DNA from 2 places in the Vreelandella sp. ssv genome. Region 1 is predicted to be linked to the other one. Evidence: predicted binding sites of a transcription regulator. Region 1 holds the regulator's gene; the other holds the start of a gene.
What was found. Region 1 encodes sigma-54, which starts transcription at its own class of promoters, with help from an activator protein. Its sites were predicted from a motif close to TGGCACNNNNNTTGCTNT; they were not measured.

Region 1 (7,586 bases):
GCTAGCGTTGGCTAAACGCTTGGGCGCGGATGCTGCCGAAGTAGGCGCAAGCGTCGATCAGGGAGTCGGTGTTAGCGTTCGCCAGGGTGAAGTTGAAACGGTTGAGTTATCCCGTGATCAGGGCATCGCCGTGACGCTTTACGTAGGACAACGTAAAGGAAGTGCGTCATCGACGGATGCCAGCAGTGCTTCGATTCAGGCTGCTGTGGAAAAAGCCCTGGCGATTGCTCGTTACACTGGCGAAGATCCTGCCGCAGGGCTGGCCGATGCGTCCCTCATGGCCACCGAGCTGCCTGATCTAAAAGTGCATTACCCCTGGGCACTTACAACCGATGAAGCAATTGAGCTAGCGCTTGCCTGTGAGCAGGCAGGTCGTGATGTTGAAGGCATCTCCCAGTCGGACGGTGCTTCACTCTCGAGTGGTGAAGGGGTGCGTGTTTATGCCAATAGCCACGGCTTTTTAGGGACTCAAAAGGGCAGTAGCCATTCACTGTCCTGCATGCTGATTGCCCAAGATGCGACCGGTATGCAGCGCGACTACGACTATACCTCGGCACGTGATCCCAAGGCACTGCGCGACCCCGCTGAGGTGGGCCGTGAGGCCGCCGCGCGTACGCTGCGCAGACTAGGCGCTAAACGTCCTCCCACGGGCACCTTTCCGGTGCTCTTTGACCCCTCACTATCCAGTGGTCTGATTGGTCATTTACTGAGCGGTTTAGCCGGTGGTGCTTTATACCGCCAAGCCTCGTTCCTATGTGATCGGCTTGGAACGCCGCTGTTTCCCGATTGGTTTAGTCTTGAAGAGCGGCCAATGGAGGTCGGTGCTACAGCGAGTTCGCCGTTTGATGGCGAGGGCGTGCAAACCCGCAATAATCGGTTTATCGATCAGGGGAGCATCGCTAGCTATATGCTCTCCTCCTACAGCGCGCGTCGGCTGAAGATGCAAACGACTGGCAATGCCGGTGGGGCGCGCAACGTGCGCATAGCGGCACCGCTGCAATCGCGCGCGAGCCTGCTGCAGGCAATGGGGCGCGGTATTTGGGTGACGGAACTGATGGGGCAGGGTGTCAACGGCGTGACCGGTGACTACTCCCGCGGTGCAGCAGGTTTTTGGGTTGAAAACGGCAAGGTACAGTACCCCATTGAAGAGTTCACCATTGCGGGTAATCTTGAGCGGATGTTTGCTGGGCTAGTGGGAATTGGCGATGACACCGATACCCGTGGCAGTGTTCACACGGGTAGCTGGTTGGTTGATGCCATGACCGTGGCGGGCGACTAAAAGCTACTGATCTTCCTCAAAACGGGCGTCGAACAGTGCTTGAATAGCGTCAAGCGCCTGTTCGGCGTCATCGCCTTCGGCGTTGATGGTTAGCTCGGTACCGCAAGGTGCGGCGAGCATCAATAGTGACATGATGTTGGCGGCGTCAGCAATCTGTTGCTGTTTCTGAACACGTATCGTAGCCGTGAACTGTTGGCCGCACTTAACCAATTTTGTAGCCGCGCGAGCGTGAAGCCCACGTTGATTGGTGAGTGTAAGTATTCTTTCTGGCACCCTGGTTCCTTTTCGCCGAGTGGTGTCATTAATGGGTAGTAGCGCTCAAGAGGTCTCTTGCTGCTCATCATCGGTTTGGGGTGCGCAGACCAAGGGAGTGGCGGGCTGTTCACTTAATGTGTAATGCAACCCTAGCTCGCGATGGCGCAGTTGAACTTCACCCATACTAGGCGCAAGCCTCTCTGCTAATTGTTCAACCATATAAACCGAACGGTGTTGTCCGCCAGTACAGCCAATCGCGATAGTCATGTAGCTGCGCTGACTATCTTGGTAAGCGGGCAACCAACGTTCAAGCCAAGCCTGAATATCGTTACTCATGGCATCTACGATGGGGTAACCGCTCAAGAAGGCCACTATGTTGGCGTCACGGCCTGTAAATTGGCGTAGCGTTGGATCCCAATAAGGATTGGGTAAGCAACGCACGTCGAAAACCAAGTCAGCATCCAGCGGCACGCCACGTTTATAACCGAAGGATTCAAGGGTTAGTGTTAACTTATCGCGATGCTGATGGGCTACTTGGTCGGTAATGCGGCGGCGCAAATCGTGTACCGAAAGCCGTGAAGTGTCGATCAATAAATCGGCCAGGTCGCGGATATCGTGCAGCGTTTCTTCTTCTTTATTAATTGCTTCTTCTAGCGTCATTTCGCTATCGCGAGTTAACGGATGGCGCCGCCTTGTAGCCGAATAACGCTCAAGCAGTATGCGTGCATCGGTAGTCAGGTAGATGACTTGAAAATCAATTTTACGCTGGCGCAACTCCGCTAATAACGACGGTAGTCGCTCTAAGGCACCCGGCAAGTTGCGGGCATCAATACTGACTGCCAAATGAGCGCGTTCACCCTGATCGCGTATTTCGTCCACCAATGCTCCCAGCAGCATGGCGGGGAGGTTATCAATCGCATAGTAGCCAAGATCTTCAAGCGCTTGTAAGGCGATAGATTTACCTGACCCAGAGCGGCCGCTAATGATCACAAGTTGCATAGAGTCTCTCTTTGCTTTGATCAAGCTGCGTTGAGGGTGGTGAGCGAAAACTAGCCTGCCATATTCTACCGCATAGCAAGTTTAGGTTTTTAAGGCGTTGTTTGCTCACGAATTTTAGCAGTAAGCAACTCAAGTAGTTCGCGCTGGCTGGCTGCTTTACGCAGCTTCTGGCGCGTATCCGCATCGTTCATGATGGTGGCTACTTGGCCTAATAGAGAGAGGTGTGTGTCATCAGCCTCTTCTGGTACCAGCAACACAAACACCAGATCAACGGGGTCGCCGTCGATAGCGTCAAAATCAATTGCTTCTGAAAGCTTTAAAAAACCAGCAATGGGGGCCGAACAGTGAGGGCTACGCGCATGAGGAATAGCCACGCCATTTCCAATACCTGTACTGCCTAAGCGCTCGCGGCCGATTAAGCGGCTAAACACTTCTTGGCTGTCCAGGCTGGGGGTGTTTTGGGCAATAAAGGTGCTGAAAAACTCCAGCACCCTTTTTTTGCTGCCCCCGGGGACGTCGAAAAGGACGCGTTCCGGGGGGAGTATGGTTTCCAACGTCATTGAATTAACGCACGCCTGCGCCTTGGGCGCGAGCTTGTGCTTTTTCCTTATGTTTAACTAGTTGGCGATCAATTTTGTCCGCTAATGCGTCAATCGCGGCGTACATATCACTGTCTAAGGCTTCTGCATGTAAATCTGCACCTGCTGCATGCAGTGTACAGGCAGCCTGCTGGCGCTCTTTCTCCACAGATAAGGTGACTTGCACCGTGGTTATATTGTCGTAATGGCGCTCTACACGTTCAAGCTTTTCGTTGACATAGTCACGCAAGGCGTCAGTCAGATCTACGTGATGACCAGTGATATTTACTTGCATTGACGTTCTCCTTATCCATCGGACTGTACTTCGATTGTAACCCTTTTTGCCGCGTTGCAAAGCCCTTGTCGAGAGTTTCGCTGCAATGTGTACCGATCTTAACGCAAACGACGTCGTTCACTAGATGAGGGAATGCCCATGGCTTCACGATATTTTGCCACTGTACGGCGCGCTACCTGGATACCGCCCTCTTCTAAGAGTGTGACCAACCGGCTGTCCGAAAGGGGCTTGCCGGGCGGCTCCTCTTGAATCAACTTCTTGAGCCTAGCGCGGATCGCAGTGCTGGAGTGGCTGTCGCCATCCTGGCTGCTGACTTGGCTTGAGAAAAAGTATTTGAGTTCAAACACGCCGCGCGGTGTATGGATATATTTTTGCGTGGTGACCCGCGAAATAGTCGACTCGTGCATTTCCACGGCCTCCGCAATATCGGCTAAAATGAGCGGTTTCATGGCTTCTTCGCCATACTCTAAAAAGCCAATTTGACGGGTAATAATTTCACGACCAACGCGCAGCAGCGTGTCGTTGCGGCTGGAAAGGCTCTTAATAAGCCAGCGGGCTTCCTGTAAATGCTCTTTTAAAAACTGGTTGTCCTGGCTTTTGTCAGCGCGCTTTATCAAGCTCGCATAGTCAGGCTGGATGCGCAGCTTCGGCAATGCTTCTGGGTTGAGTTCCAAATGCCACCCTTCGTGATCATGGCGCACGATAAGGTCAGGCGTTACATAGTTATCGTCGGTATCGCCATAGGCGCTACCGGGACGTGGATCAAGGCTTCGAATGAGTAGGATGACATCCGCTAGCTGGTCATCATCAAGCCCCAGGCGACGTTTCAGCAGGCGCATATCATCTTTGCCTAGCGATTCAAGAAACTGGCGGACTAAGCGGCGAGCAGGAACCAGAAGAGATGTGTCATCGGGAAGGGCGGCCAGCTGCAGCATCAGACATTCGCGCAGGTCACGGGCGAATATCCCCGTTGGCTCGAACTGCTGCAGCTTAAGCAGGATCGTTTCCACTTCACGCTGGCTAAGTCCATCAATCCCCTGCGCGCGAAGCCCTTCACGAATGTCATTGAGCGGCTGGGTTAAATAGCCGTTAGCATCTAGCGCGTCGATTAAACTTTCCGCGATAAGCTGCTCTCGAGCGCCAAAATCGGTCATGGCGAGCTGCCAAAGCAGGTGCCCATGAAGGCTCTGTCCGGCCGCTTGGCGCTCAAAATCAGGGCCTTCACCACTGGTGCCGCTATAGCTACCCATGTCTTGGTAGGTATCAGACCAGTCACTATCTACCGATAGCTCGGTAGGAATGCTCTCTGACCACTCTTCCTCTTTGGGCTCGCTGACTGCCTGTTCGCCAAATTCATCCTCTTGCTCGAGCATGGGGTTGGCATCTAAGGCCTGTTGAATTTCTTGACGAAGGTCCAGCGTTGATAGCTGTAACAGGGCTATAGCCTGCTGCAACTGAGGTGTCATGGTCAGCTGGGTGCCGATACGCAGTTGAAGAGAAGCTTTCATGACCATCTGAGAACCACTCGTTAATCAGAATGCTCCACCCTAGTGCGAGTAGGTCCCAGGTGCAAGTGCAATAAGCATGCCATTGGTAGTAAAGTTGTTGTAGAGCACTAATTAGACGAGAAAAATAAGCTTAGAGACGGAAGTCAGCACCCAAATAAACGTCTCTTACTTTTTGATTGGTCAGGATCGAGTCAGGAGATCCGCTGGCGATGATCTGTCCATCTCCCACTATATAGGCGATATCACAGATATCGAGAGTGTCACGTACGTTGTGGTCGGTGATGAGCACGCCAATATGGCGCTGTTTTAGCGCCCGGATAATGGTTTTGATCTCACCTACCGAAATTGGATCAACACCAGCAAAGGGCTCATCCAGTAAAATAAAGGCGGGCTCGGTGGCTAACGAACGCGCAATTTCCACACGTCTACGCTCGCCACCCGAAAGGCTCATGCCGAGGTTGTCGCGTATATGGGTAATGTGAAAGTCTTCAAGTAGCGCCTCCAGGCGCTGCTCGCGTTCGCTGCGGCTGAGCTTTTTGCGAGTTTCGAGTATCGCCATAATATTATCGGCGACCGATAATTTACGAAAAATAGACGCCTCTTGTGGAAGGTAGCCGATACCCGCCGCAGCCCGTTCATGCATTGGGGCGCGAGTTAAATCCAGGTCGTCGATACTCACCTTGCCAGCATCGGATTTCACGAGCCCAACAATCATATAAAAGGAAGTGGTTTTGCCCGCGCCATTAGGGCCGAGCAATCCCACAATGCTGCCTTGGGAGATCTCTAAGTTGATGTCTTTAACCACTCGGCGGCGCTTGTAGCTTTTCGCCAAATGGTGGGCATAAAGGGTTCGAATCGAGGCGGTGTCTGCTGTTGCCACGGCTTGGCTCCCTATTGTTCCGGCTGAAGAGTCATGCGGATGCGCTGGGGCTCGCTACCGTCAACGTCAGAGCGCGCCTGAATCACTTCTCGATCGATAAAATACTCAAGGCGACCGCCGGTAAAGGTGTCGTTTTGTTGAATTAATTCAGCATGGTCGATCAGCTCAACGCGGCGTTCAGCGACGTGGTAAATAATGCGTCTCGCCCAGCCTTCCGTAGGACCTTCTTGCCCTTCGGCTTGATGGCGCAGATAGGCGCGCTCACCGGTGGAGGTTGCGCGCGAGAGTTCGCCTGCCTCATTACGTTCAATTTCTACCCGCTCGCCGCGTAATTGCATTTCGCCTTGGCGAATATTGACATCGCCGCTGTAGACAGCAGTACCGGCTCGCTGGTCAAGGTCTAAACGGTCGGCTTCAACTTCTATAGGGGCTTGGCTGTCTTGAGCCATGGCCGATAGCGGCACCGCGAGTGCGAAAAGGGCGGTATAGATAAATGCTTTCATGGCAACTCCTCTTAAGGTTGTGTGGCCGGGGGATGTGTACCACGCACGTTGTCAGTTAAGCGCACCTGGCTATCGTTAAGCCACACGTCCATGCGTGTAGCGCTCATTGTCTGGGGCGGTTGTTGCAGCAGTACCGGTGTTTCACTCCACGCATGCTGGCTGAGCCCATCATAATGCAGGAGCTCAGTGTCTAGCTGCCAACCTTCATCCGGTGCGATCAGGCGAGCGGAGCCTGACATCAGCAGGGTCTGAGTCGAGGTGTTAAGGGTGCCTACATCGGCGCTTGCCATCCACTGCCGGTCTTCGCTGTCATACAGGATTGCTTCAGGCTCTTCAGTCCAGGTTTCACTTCGCTGAGGAGTATGAATAAGGCGCGGGGTTTTAAGCGACTGCATGACGCTGCCATTATCCCCAAACAGCGTAATTTCAGCGTTTTCAAGTACGTGTCCGGGTTCCTGGGCTTGAGCTTCAGGGTCGATGGTGGCGTCTTGAGGTCCACGTGGATCAAGCCATACCAGCAGAGCCCCCAGCGCGATGACCAGGCTCGCTAGCCAGAACCGCACTTTAAAACGTTTAAGCATTACGAGCGCCGTGTAAATAGGTGTCGAGCACCGCGCCCCAGTGTCCTTGAGCTTCAAGCAGAGTGTCACAAATTTCTCGCACAGCCCCATGGCCGCCCAGCCGTTCGGTAGTCCAGTCAGCGTGGGTATGCATATAATCCGGCGCGTTAGGGACAGTAATGCCGACGCCGCAGCGCTTAATGGCCGACAAGTCAGGTAGATCGTCACCGCAATAGGCCACTTGCTCGAGCTCTATATCGAGCCGTTGGCAAAGCCCACGCAGAGTGACGAGCTTGTCTTCACAACCCTGGTGCACATGGTCGATGCCTAGCGCAGCGGCGCGTTGGCTCACCATAGGCGAGTCGCGGCCTGTTATCAGGGCAACATGAACGCCCACGCGTTTGAGCAGTTTCAACCCGTGGCCATCCTGGGTGTGAAACGCTTTAATTTCGATGCCGTCAGCCTGAAAGTAGAGGCGACCGTCGGTGAGTACGCCGTCGACATCCAGTGCTAAAAGACGGACGCGGCGAAGACGATCAAGTAGCGCTGCAGATAGGGCCATAAAGCCTCCATATCAATTAATTCTAAAGCTAAACAAATAAAGCGCCGATGGGTTAAATAACGCCGCTAGCGAGCAAGTCGTGCATATGTAGCGCCCCAATAGGGTGTTGCTGTTCATCGACCACCGCTAGCGCCGTAATACGGCTCTCTTCCATGATGCGTACTGCC
Region 2 (7,586 bases), 1.3 Mb from region 1:
CCTATTGCCCTGGCGCATGGGCGACTGCACGCCTCCCGATGCGACGTACGCTGATGCTGTGTACATCCTAGCGGACGAGTAGCGCTTAATCGTCCGCTAGCGCCGGTAACAGCGTTTTCAGTTTGCGAGTAAGCGTATTGCGCCCCCAACCGAGTAACTCGGCGGCCTCGCCCTTTCGGCCACCGGTGTGCTTTAGCGCGGTCTCAATCAGAATCCGCTCAAAATCCGGTACCGCCTCTTCCAAAAGATGCGTATGCCCTTCGGCAAGCGCGTGGTCTGCCCAGTCACGAAACGCCGTGCGCCAGTCACCGTGGGCACTGCTTTCAGAAGCGCTCGGCGAACGTAGCTCTGGCGGCAAATCCTCAACCAGAATTTCACGTCCTGATGCCATGACCGTCAGCCAGCGGCAAATATTCTCTAACTGCCGCACGTTGCCTGGCCAAGGCAAACGCGTCAGGTGAGCTTCCGCTTCGCTGGTCAGCACTTTTATATCGGTAGTGAGCTCTTTTGCCGCTTCGGCTAAAAAGTGTCGTGTTAAGCGCGGAATGTCTTCACGCCGCTCGGCAAGTTTCGGCAGGTGAATACGAATGACGTTTAACCGGTGGAACAAATCCTCACGGAAGCGACCATCATCGACCAACACTTCTAAATTCTGATGGGTGGCAGCGATAATTCGTACATCGACTCTTACCGGCGTGTGGCCACCAACGCGATAAAACTCCCCATCAGCCAATACACGCAGTAGACGCGTTTGGGTTTCAGCGGGCATATCGCCTATTTCGTCTAAAAACAGCGTGCCGCCATTAGCCTGCTCAAAGCGTCCTTGGCGTTGCTGGGCCGCCCCGGTAAAAGCGCCCTTCTCATGGCCAAACAGCTCTGACTCAATCAAGTCGCGAGGAATCGCCGCCATGTTCAAGGCGATAAACGGCTTACCCGCCCGTGGGCTATGCTGATGAAGCGCCTGGGCAACGCGCTCTTTACCGGTTCCCGACTCCCCGTTGATCAGTACTGTGATATGCGAGTGGGAAAGACGGCCGATAGCGCGAAACACTTCCTGCATCGCGGGCGCTTCACCAATGATCTCGGCATTTAAGCCTTCAGGTACGGTAACCGGCCGCTGGCGTTCACGGGCGTGAGCCACGGCACGTCGAACGAGCGCGAGGGCTTCATCAACGTCAAACGGTTTGGGCAGGTATTCAAATGCCCCCCCCTGATATGAGGCTACGGCGCTGTCTAAATCGGAGTGCGCCGTCATCACGATGACCGGTAGATCAGGATGTGCCTCGCGCACTCTGGCCATCAAATCCAGCCCATCGATGCCTGGCATACGAATATCGGTCACCAGCACGTCAGGAGGGCTTTCCAGCAAACGTGCAAGGGCTGTATCTGCACGCTCTATACACTCCACGTCAAGGTCGGGTTGCGCCAGTGCGCGTTCCAGTACCCAGCGGATAGCGCGGTCGTCATCGACAATCACCACCCGCGCAACATCAGTACGTGTAGCCTCAGTCATGACGCTTCTCCGGTAAAATTAATACCAATGGAATCAGTAAACGAAATTCGGTATGTCCGGCTCGTGAGTCGCATTCGATCAATCCTTGATGTTGGTGCAAAATCGACTGGGCAATAGAGAGCCCTAAGCCGCTGCCTTCAGCGCGCCCCGACACCATGGGATAAAACAGCGTCTCCTGCAGTGCATCGGGAATGCCGGGTCCGTTATCAATGACCGCGACTTCACTGACTAAACGATGGCGTTCAGCACCGAGGGTAAATTGACGCCGGGCTCGGGTTCGCAGTATTAACGTAGGTTCGGGCGTTTGCGCGTCGCTCATGGCCTGCACGGCGTTGCGTGCAACATTGAGGACCGCTTGAATCATTTGTGATTCGTCGCCAGAAAGGTCGGGCAAACTGGGGTCGTAATCGCGGCTAATCACCACGCAGGGGTGTTCAGCAATTAGCAGCGCCCGAACTCGCTCAAGCACTTTGTGAATATTGACCGGCTCGTGTTTAAGAATGCGGTTAGGACCGAGCATGGAGTCGACCAAGTCACGCAGCCGATCCACCTCTTCGACAATGATGTGGGTATATTCACGCAGCGCCGGGTCGTCTAGATCCCGCTCTAGTAACTGCGCGGCACCGCGAATGCCACCTAAGGGATTCTTTACTTCATGGGCTAACCCGCGAGCAAGTACCTTGATGGTCTCCTGACGAGTGGTTAGCGCCTCTTCCCGGGAGATTTGCATTAACCGATCCCGCGGCTCTACCTCTAATAGCAGCTCATCGTCCGATAATGGTGTCACCGTATAGTCGACGGTGAGCGGTTCGCTATTAAGTGGCGTAATCCGTGCTTCGCGCTGGGTATAAGGGTGAAACGCATCCCGTGCTTTAGCCAGGACATCATCAATGCTCTCATCGCCGCCCAGTAGTGTATCCAGGCTAATCCCGTGCACTCGGCTAAGGCTGACCGCCAATAGGGCCTCAGCGGCAGGGTTCATCCAGCGCACACGCAAATCTCCGTCTAGCAGTAAGACCGCCGTGGTGAGATGTTCAAGCAAACGCTGATGCATGGTGTCGTCCTGAAAAATTGCGTCTTCCATCGCCGTTACAGACCTACAGGTGGATGATCAGTGAGGGAACTGCAAAAAGCGCGCCAATTATGCATTTATGCCTATCTGCACGGCTTGTGGGCAACGCAGTCAACGATGGTGAATCGTTTTAGCGCACTTGCAGCACCAAACACATCGGGCACCGCACCATTTTAGTGCATCAAGGTGTTTAACTATGTTTTTAAAACCGCTTTTAAAACGGCTTTAAGGAACCGTAATGGCCACCACAGGCGTGCGATGCTGCAAACGCTGGCTGCTATCCAATAGCTCAGCCTGAAGCTCATACCGGCCTGAGGAGAGCCCTGTTAACCAGAACACATCGCTATGCAACGCGGTCTGGCTAATCTCTCCATTAACGAGCAGCCGCACTTGGTGGTCATCACGTAGCGGTGGTGCAATAGCCACTTCCACCGCCGTGCTTTTCTCCATCAATCGTGCCCCTTGCTGGGGCAGAGCAATCGAAAAATGATCATAGGGCATGAAGGGCTGCCCCGGTTTACCCTGGGGACGTACAGCAGCAGGCGTCTCACTGACAGAGGTATACGCCGCTCTTAGCGCTGGCGGCAGGCTAGGCAGTGGCGCTAATTCCAACGCTTCCCCACCACGGCCTGGGTTATCGGTAAAGGTAACGTTGCCTTGCGCATCGGTAACCCGGTAAACCGTCTGAGCGAAAGCCGTATCCGGTCTGACAGCTTCAACAATGCTCAATGCAGCGGTCATCAAGATACTGACCGCTAATGCGCTCACTTTGCCCATAGCACCCCTCATAACTCTCTTCATCCCCAAAACGAAAAAACCCCGCCGAAGCGGGGTTCTCTTAACAACTGCAGTTATCACAGCATCTACACTTATCACCGCCTAACGGATAGTAACAGCCAGGGGTGAGTAGCGCTGATTAGCAGCTGTAGTACATATCAAACTCGATGGGGTGAGTCGTCATGCGAATACGCTCTACTTCTTCCATCTTGAGCTCGATGTAGGCATCGATCATTTCGTCGGTGAACACGCCACCTTCGGTCAGGAACGCACGGTCAGCGTCGAGGGCTTCCAGTGCCTGATCCAGGCTGTGCGCTACGGTGGGTACTAACTTGCCCTCTTCTGGCGGCAGGTCATACAGGTTTTTATCCATAGCATCGCCAGGATGGATCTTGTTCTTGATACCGTCGATACCAGCCATCAACATGGCAGAGAATGCCAGGTACGGGTTAGCCGTCGGATCAGGGAAGCGAGCCTCAACACGCTTGCCTTTCGGGCTAGCGGTGTAAGGAATACGGATGGAAGCAGAGCGGTTGCGGGCACTGTAGGCCAGCATTACCGGTGCTTCAAAGCCAGGCACCAGACGCTTGTACGAGTTAGTAGAAGCGTTGGTGAACGCGTTCAATGCACGGGCGTGCTTAATGATGCCGCCAATGTAGAAAAGCGCCATTTCAGACAGGCCAGCGTATTCGTCACCCGCAAACTGGTTTTGGCCATCTTTCCAGAACGACTGGTGAACGTGCATACCAGAACCGTTGTCGCCAACCAGCGGCTTCGGCATAAAGGTCGCCGTTTTGCCATACGCGTGTGCCACGTTGTGGATCACGTATTTCATTTCCTGAACTTCGTCAGCTTTCTTCACCAGCGTGTTGAATTTAACGCCGATTTCGTTCTGACCTGCGTTGGCAACTTCGTGGTGGTGAACCTCGACGGTCTGGCCAATCGCTTCCAGGGTGTTACACATCGCACCACGGATATCATGGAAGCTATCAACCGGAGGAACCGGGAAGTAGCCGCCTTTAACGCGCGGACGGTGGCCTAAGTTGCCGCCTTCTACCTGACTATTGGTCGCCCAAGCGCCTTCGTCAGAGGTGATTTTGTACATAGAGCCCTGGATATCAGACTTCCAATGTACTTCGTCAAAGATGAAAAATTCAGGTTCAGGACCGAAAAACGCGGTATCACCCAGACCAGTAGACTCTAAATAAGCTTCAGCACGCTTAGCGATGGAGCGCGGGTCGCGATCATAGCCCTGCATAGTGGCCGGCTCGATGATGTCGCAGCGCAGAACCAGCGTCGCATCTTCGGTGAAGGGGTCGAGATAGCCAGTACCATCTTCCGGGCTCAGAATCATGTCGGATTCGTTAATGCCCTTCCAGCCTTCAATAGAAGAGCCATCAAACATTTGGCCATTCTCGAAGAATTCTTCGTTCACATCGCGAGCAGGCACGGTAACGTGCTGTTCTTTACCGCGGGTATCGGTGAAACGCAGGTCTACCCACTTAACATCATGTTCTTCAATTAACGCGAGAGTCTTGGCTGACATAGAGTCCTCCGGTATGAGCATGGCTTAAAGCTAACGACTGTAAGCTACCGATAAAAGTGTTGTTCGACAAAATACGTGCTAAACCGCACGTTTGTCATTCTTATTCGCTCAACGTTTGCCTGACATTAATAAACAAAGCGCTCAGCGAGCATTACAGACCGGCTATCGTTTTAGCACGCCGCAGGGCTTATGCCTACGGTACGCGAGCCGCTTCCAAATACAATGCAGAGTGCATGCCAACACTGCACCAATATGGCATAAAAAAACAACAACTAATTGTTTTTTAAACGTTTAAAAATTGATTTAAATGCCTCTTGATGACGCATAAGCCTATAAAGAGCCTCGTTAGACAACTAAAAAATATCTCAACGCACCAAAATAGATCAAAAATAATGCCTTATGCGCCATAGCAGTGCATTAACAATACTGAACCCTCTTTTTTGGCTCGCAAACTTTTTACTTGCTACTCAAATAAACCAGCTACTACAATAAATTACAATTTGATAGATTTGCTCACAATTGGAGTCGGCAAATGGGATCGGTCTGCTTTATCGTTGATGCCATGGTGACAGGTGAGATGTTGCCACGCCATTTGAAATCCATACGTGGATCCGGCATCGCCGACCATCTGCTCCCCATTCTGGTGACGAGCACGCAACCCCATGCTCGCCTGGGCTCACTTGAGCAGCGTTATCATACTCACTGCTTGATTACCCCAGCGCTGCCGTTGGGAGCACGTATCAATAAAGCGGCGTTCGCCAGCCAAGCTGAGTGGTTAATTATCGCGTTACAAAAGCAGCCACTACCTGCCAATCTGTGGGGTTCGCTCTACCCCCAACTAAATACCTACAGTCTAGATGCTTTGATTATTGGCCTTGCGCAGCCATCATTATCCGAGCGCATCCTGCGACGCTTATTGGCTAGCGCACAACTGCTACCTCCCTACATTGCCGTTAGCCGGGCCTGGCTTGAACGCTTGGGTGGTTTTGACCCTGAGCTGGATGGCCGCTGCGCGATTGACGACTTTTTACAGCGTTTGCATGCCTGCCCCACCCGTCTGAAAACGTATAGAGGCCATCTGCTTAGTCAGGCAGAGGAACAAGATAACCCCACGCTGACAACGCCCACGGACCCCGCTTACACGCCACGCCCATAGGACCATTGGGCTTTTGTTTACCGCACCTTTACAGCCGTTTTAATACCTCTTTTCACTGCACTGCTATCACGCTTGTACAATTAACGTACCTTCAACCGCTTGCCGAATAGCATCGCTCCCAACGTGGTGGTATTGGCTAACTTGTTCAGCCCCACCGACCCTACAACGCCTACCACCATGAGCACCACCGCATACACACCAATCGATAATGCCAAAGGCGCAACGACCACATCGGTCAGCACGAAAAACATGGGGTGAGCCAAGTAAACACCAAACGAATACGCATTGATGTGGCGAACCCATAACGGCGCCGGTCGTCCTGCCAAATAGCGCATGGCGCAGAGCATAAACAGCACAAAAAAAGGTATCACCCATACCTCTTTGGAGGAAAACGCCAGCCAGCCAGCAAACGTCGCTGCAATAATGAGTATCACCAGCAGTGCCAGCCACACCGGATGCGCCATCTGCTGCATCCAACCGGGCCGCTCAGCCAACAAACTCTCCGTGGCTAGCGGGTAGTAACGTACAAGCACCAACGCCAGAAAAAAAACATAAATCCACCCCAAGGGTGCGATCCACAGCAGATAACCAGGCAGGTCAACGTCAAACCAGTAAGCCAAGCCCCAATACGCCATGCTGATCACGCAGGCGCCCCATAGCCACGGTACCGGGTTCATTCGCCACAGCTGCCAGCGGGTAAACAGCCAATAAGCCACGTAAAACTGCATCGCAATGATCAAAAAATAGCCATGCCAACCCGCATAGACATAGTACTCGACCGCATTGGCCAAAAAGCCCACCGGCTCATCCGCACCCCGCTGCCTTAGCCACTCAGCGGTCGAATAAATAAAGCCATACACGAAGTACGGCACCATGACATATTTCACACGCTGAAGGAGAAAGCCTTCTGGGACGGATTTATTGTAGCGAACGGCGAAAACGAAGACCGCAATAAACAGAAAAATTGGCGTACCCAGCACCAGCGGTATGCGCATCAAATCAGTGGCAACGTTATCGAGGCGCTGATTAACGTGATCTAATAAATGAAACAAAAAAACGGCTATACAGCCGTATGCACGCAACCAATAGATCTCTTCAATTTTTCGCATTGGGCCTCCCGCCGTTACCTAACTCCACTTTCGGCACCCTGAATGGCTATTATGAATAGCTACCGCCGTCGTGCTGTCCGACCTCATTGAACAGTTTTAATTTCCGGAGGTAACATGTTCAAAATCAAGCTGCCGCTTAACTCATACCGATGTCGCGTGCTACTCAGCACCCTAATTGGATGGCTAACGTTCAGCGGTCATAGTTTAGCCAGCGAGGTTACGCACCATCAGTTCTTCTCACCCACGCTCGGCTACGACTACCCGTATAGCGTTTATTTACCTGACAATTATGACACTCAAGCGACGGCTACCTATCCAGTCATTTATATGCTGCACGGCTCTTTTGGAACAGACCGCGACTGGGTTTCACGCGGAAATTTGCAACAGGTCGCCGATAGGTTAATCCGCGCTGG

Region 2: the regulator sigma-54 is predicted to act here: its motif matches at 5,130-5,147, upstream of glnA (glutamate--ammonia ligase).

The regions. Positions count from the first base shown of each region.
Region 1 covers NZ_CM182545.1:1,519,048-1,526,633, forward strand. The annotation lists gene pmbA (metalloprotease PmbA) at 1-1,279, shown strand, start outside; gene AC5TBW_RS06920 (HPr family phosphocarrier protein) at 1,283-1,552, opposite strand; gene rapZ (RNase adapter RapZ) at 1,598-2,533, opposite strand; gene AC5TBW_RS06930 (PTS sugar transporter subunit IIA) at 2,623-3,093, opposite strand; gene hpf (ribosome hibernation-promoting factor, HPF/YfiA family) at 3,098-3,406, opposite strand; gene AC5TBW_RS06940 (RNA polymerase factor sigma-54) at 3,505-4,920, opposite strand; gene lptB (LPS export ABC transporter ATP-binding protein) at 5,045-5,794, opposite strand; gene lptA (lipopolysaccharide transport periplasmic protein LptA) at 5,806-6,297, opposite strand; gene lptC (LPS export ABC transporter periplasmic protein LptC) at 6,309-6,878, opposite strand; gene AC5TBW_RS06960 (KdsC family phosphatase) at 6,871-7,419, opposite strand; gene AC5TBW_RS06965 (KpsF/GutQ family sugar-phosphate isomerase) at 7,472-7,586, opposite strand, start outside.
Region 2 covers NZ_CM182545.1:205,452-213,037, reverse strand. The annotation lists gene AC5TBW_RS01060 (ChaN family lipoprotein) at 1-82, shown strand, start outside; gene ntrC (nitrogen regulation protein NR(I)) at 86-1,513, opposite strand; gene glnL (nitrogen regulation protein NR(II)) at 1,506-2,567, opposite strand; gene AC5TBW_RS01045 (DUF4124 domain-containing protein) at 2,811-3,362, opposite strand; gene glnA (glutamate--ammonia ligase) at 3,502-4,908, opposite strand; gene AC5TBW_RS01035 (hypothetical protein) at 5,441-6,064, shown strand; gene AC5TBW_RS01030 (acyltransferase family protein) at 6,145-7,173, opposite strand; gene AC5TBW_RS01025 (alpha/beta hydrolase) at 7,288-7,586, shown strand, end outside.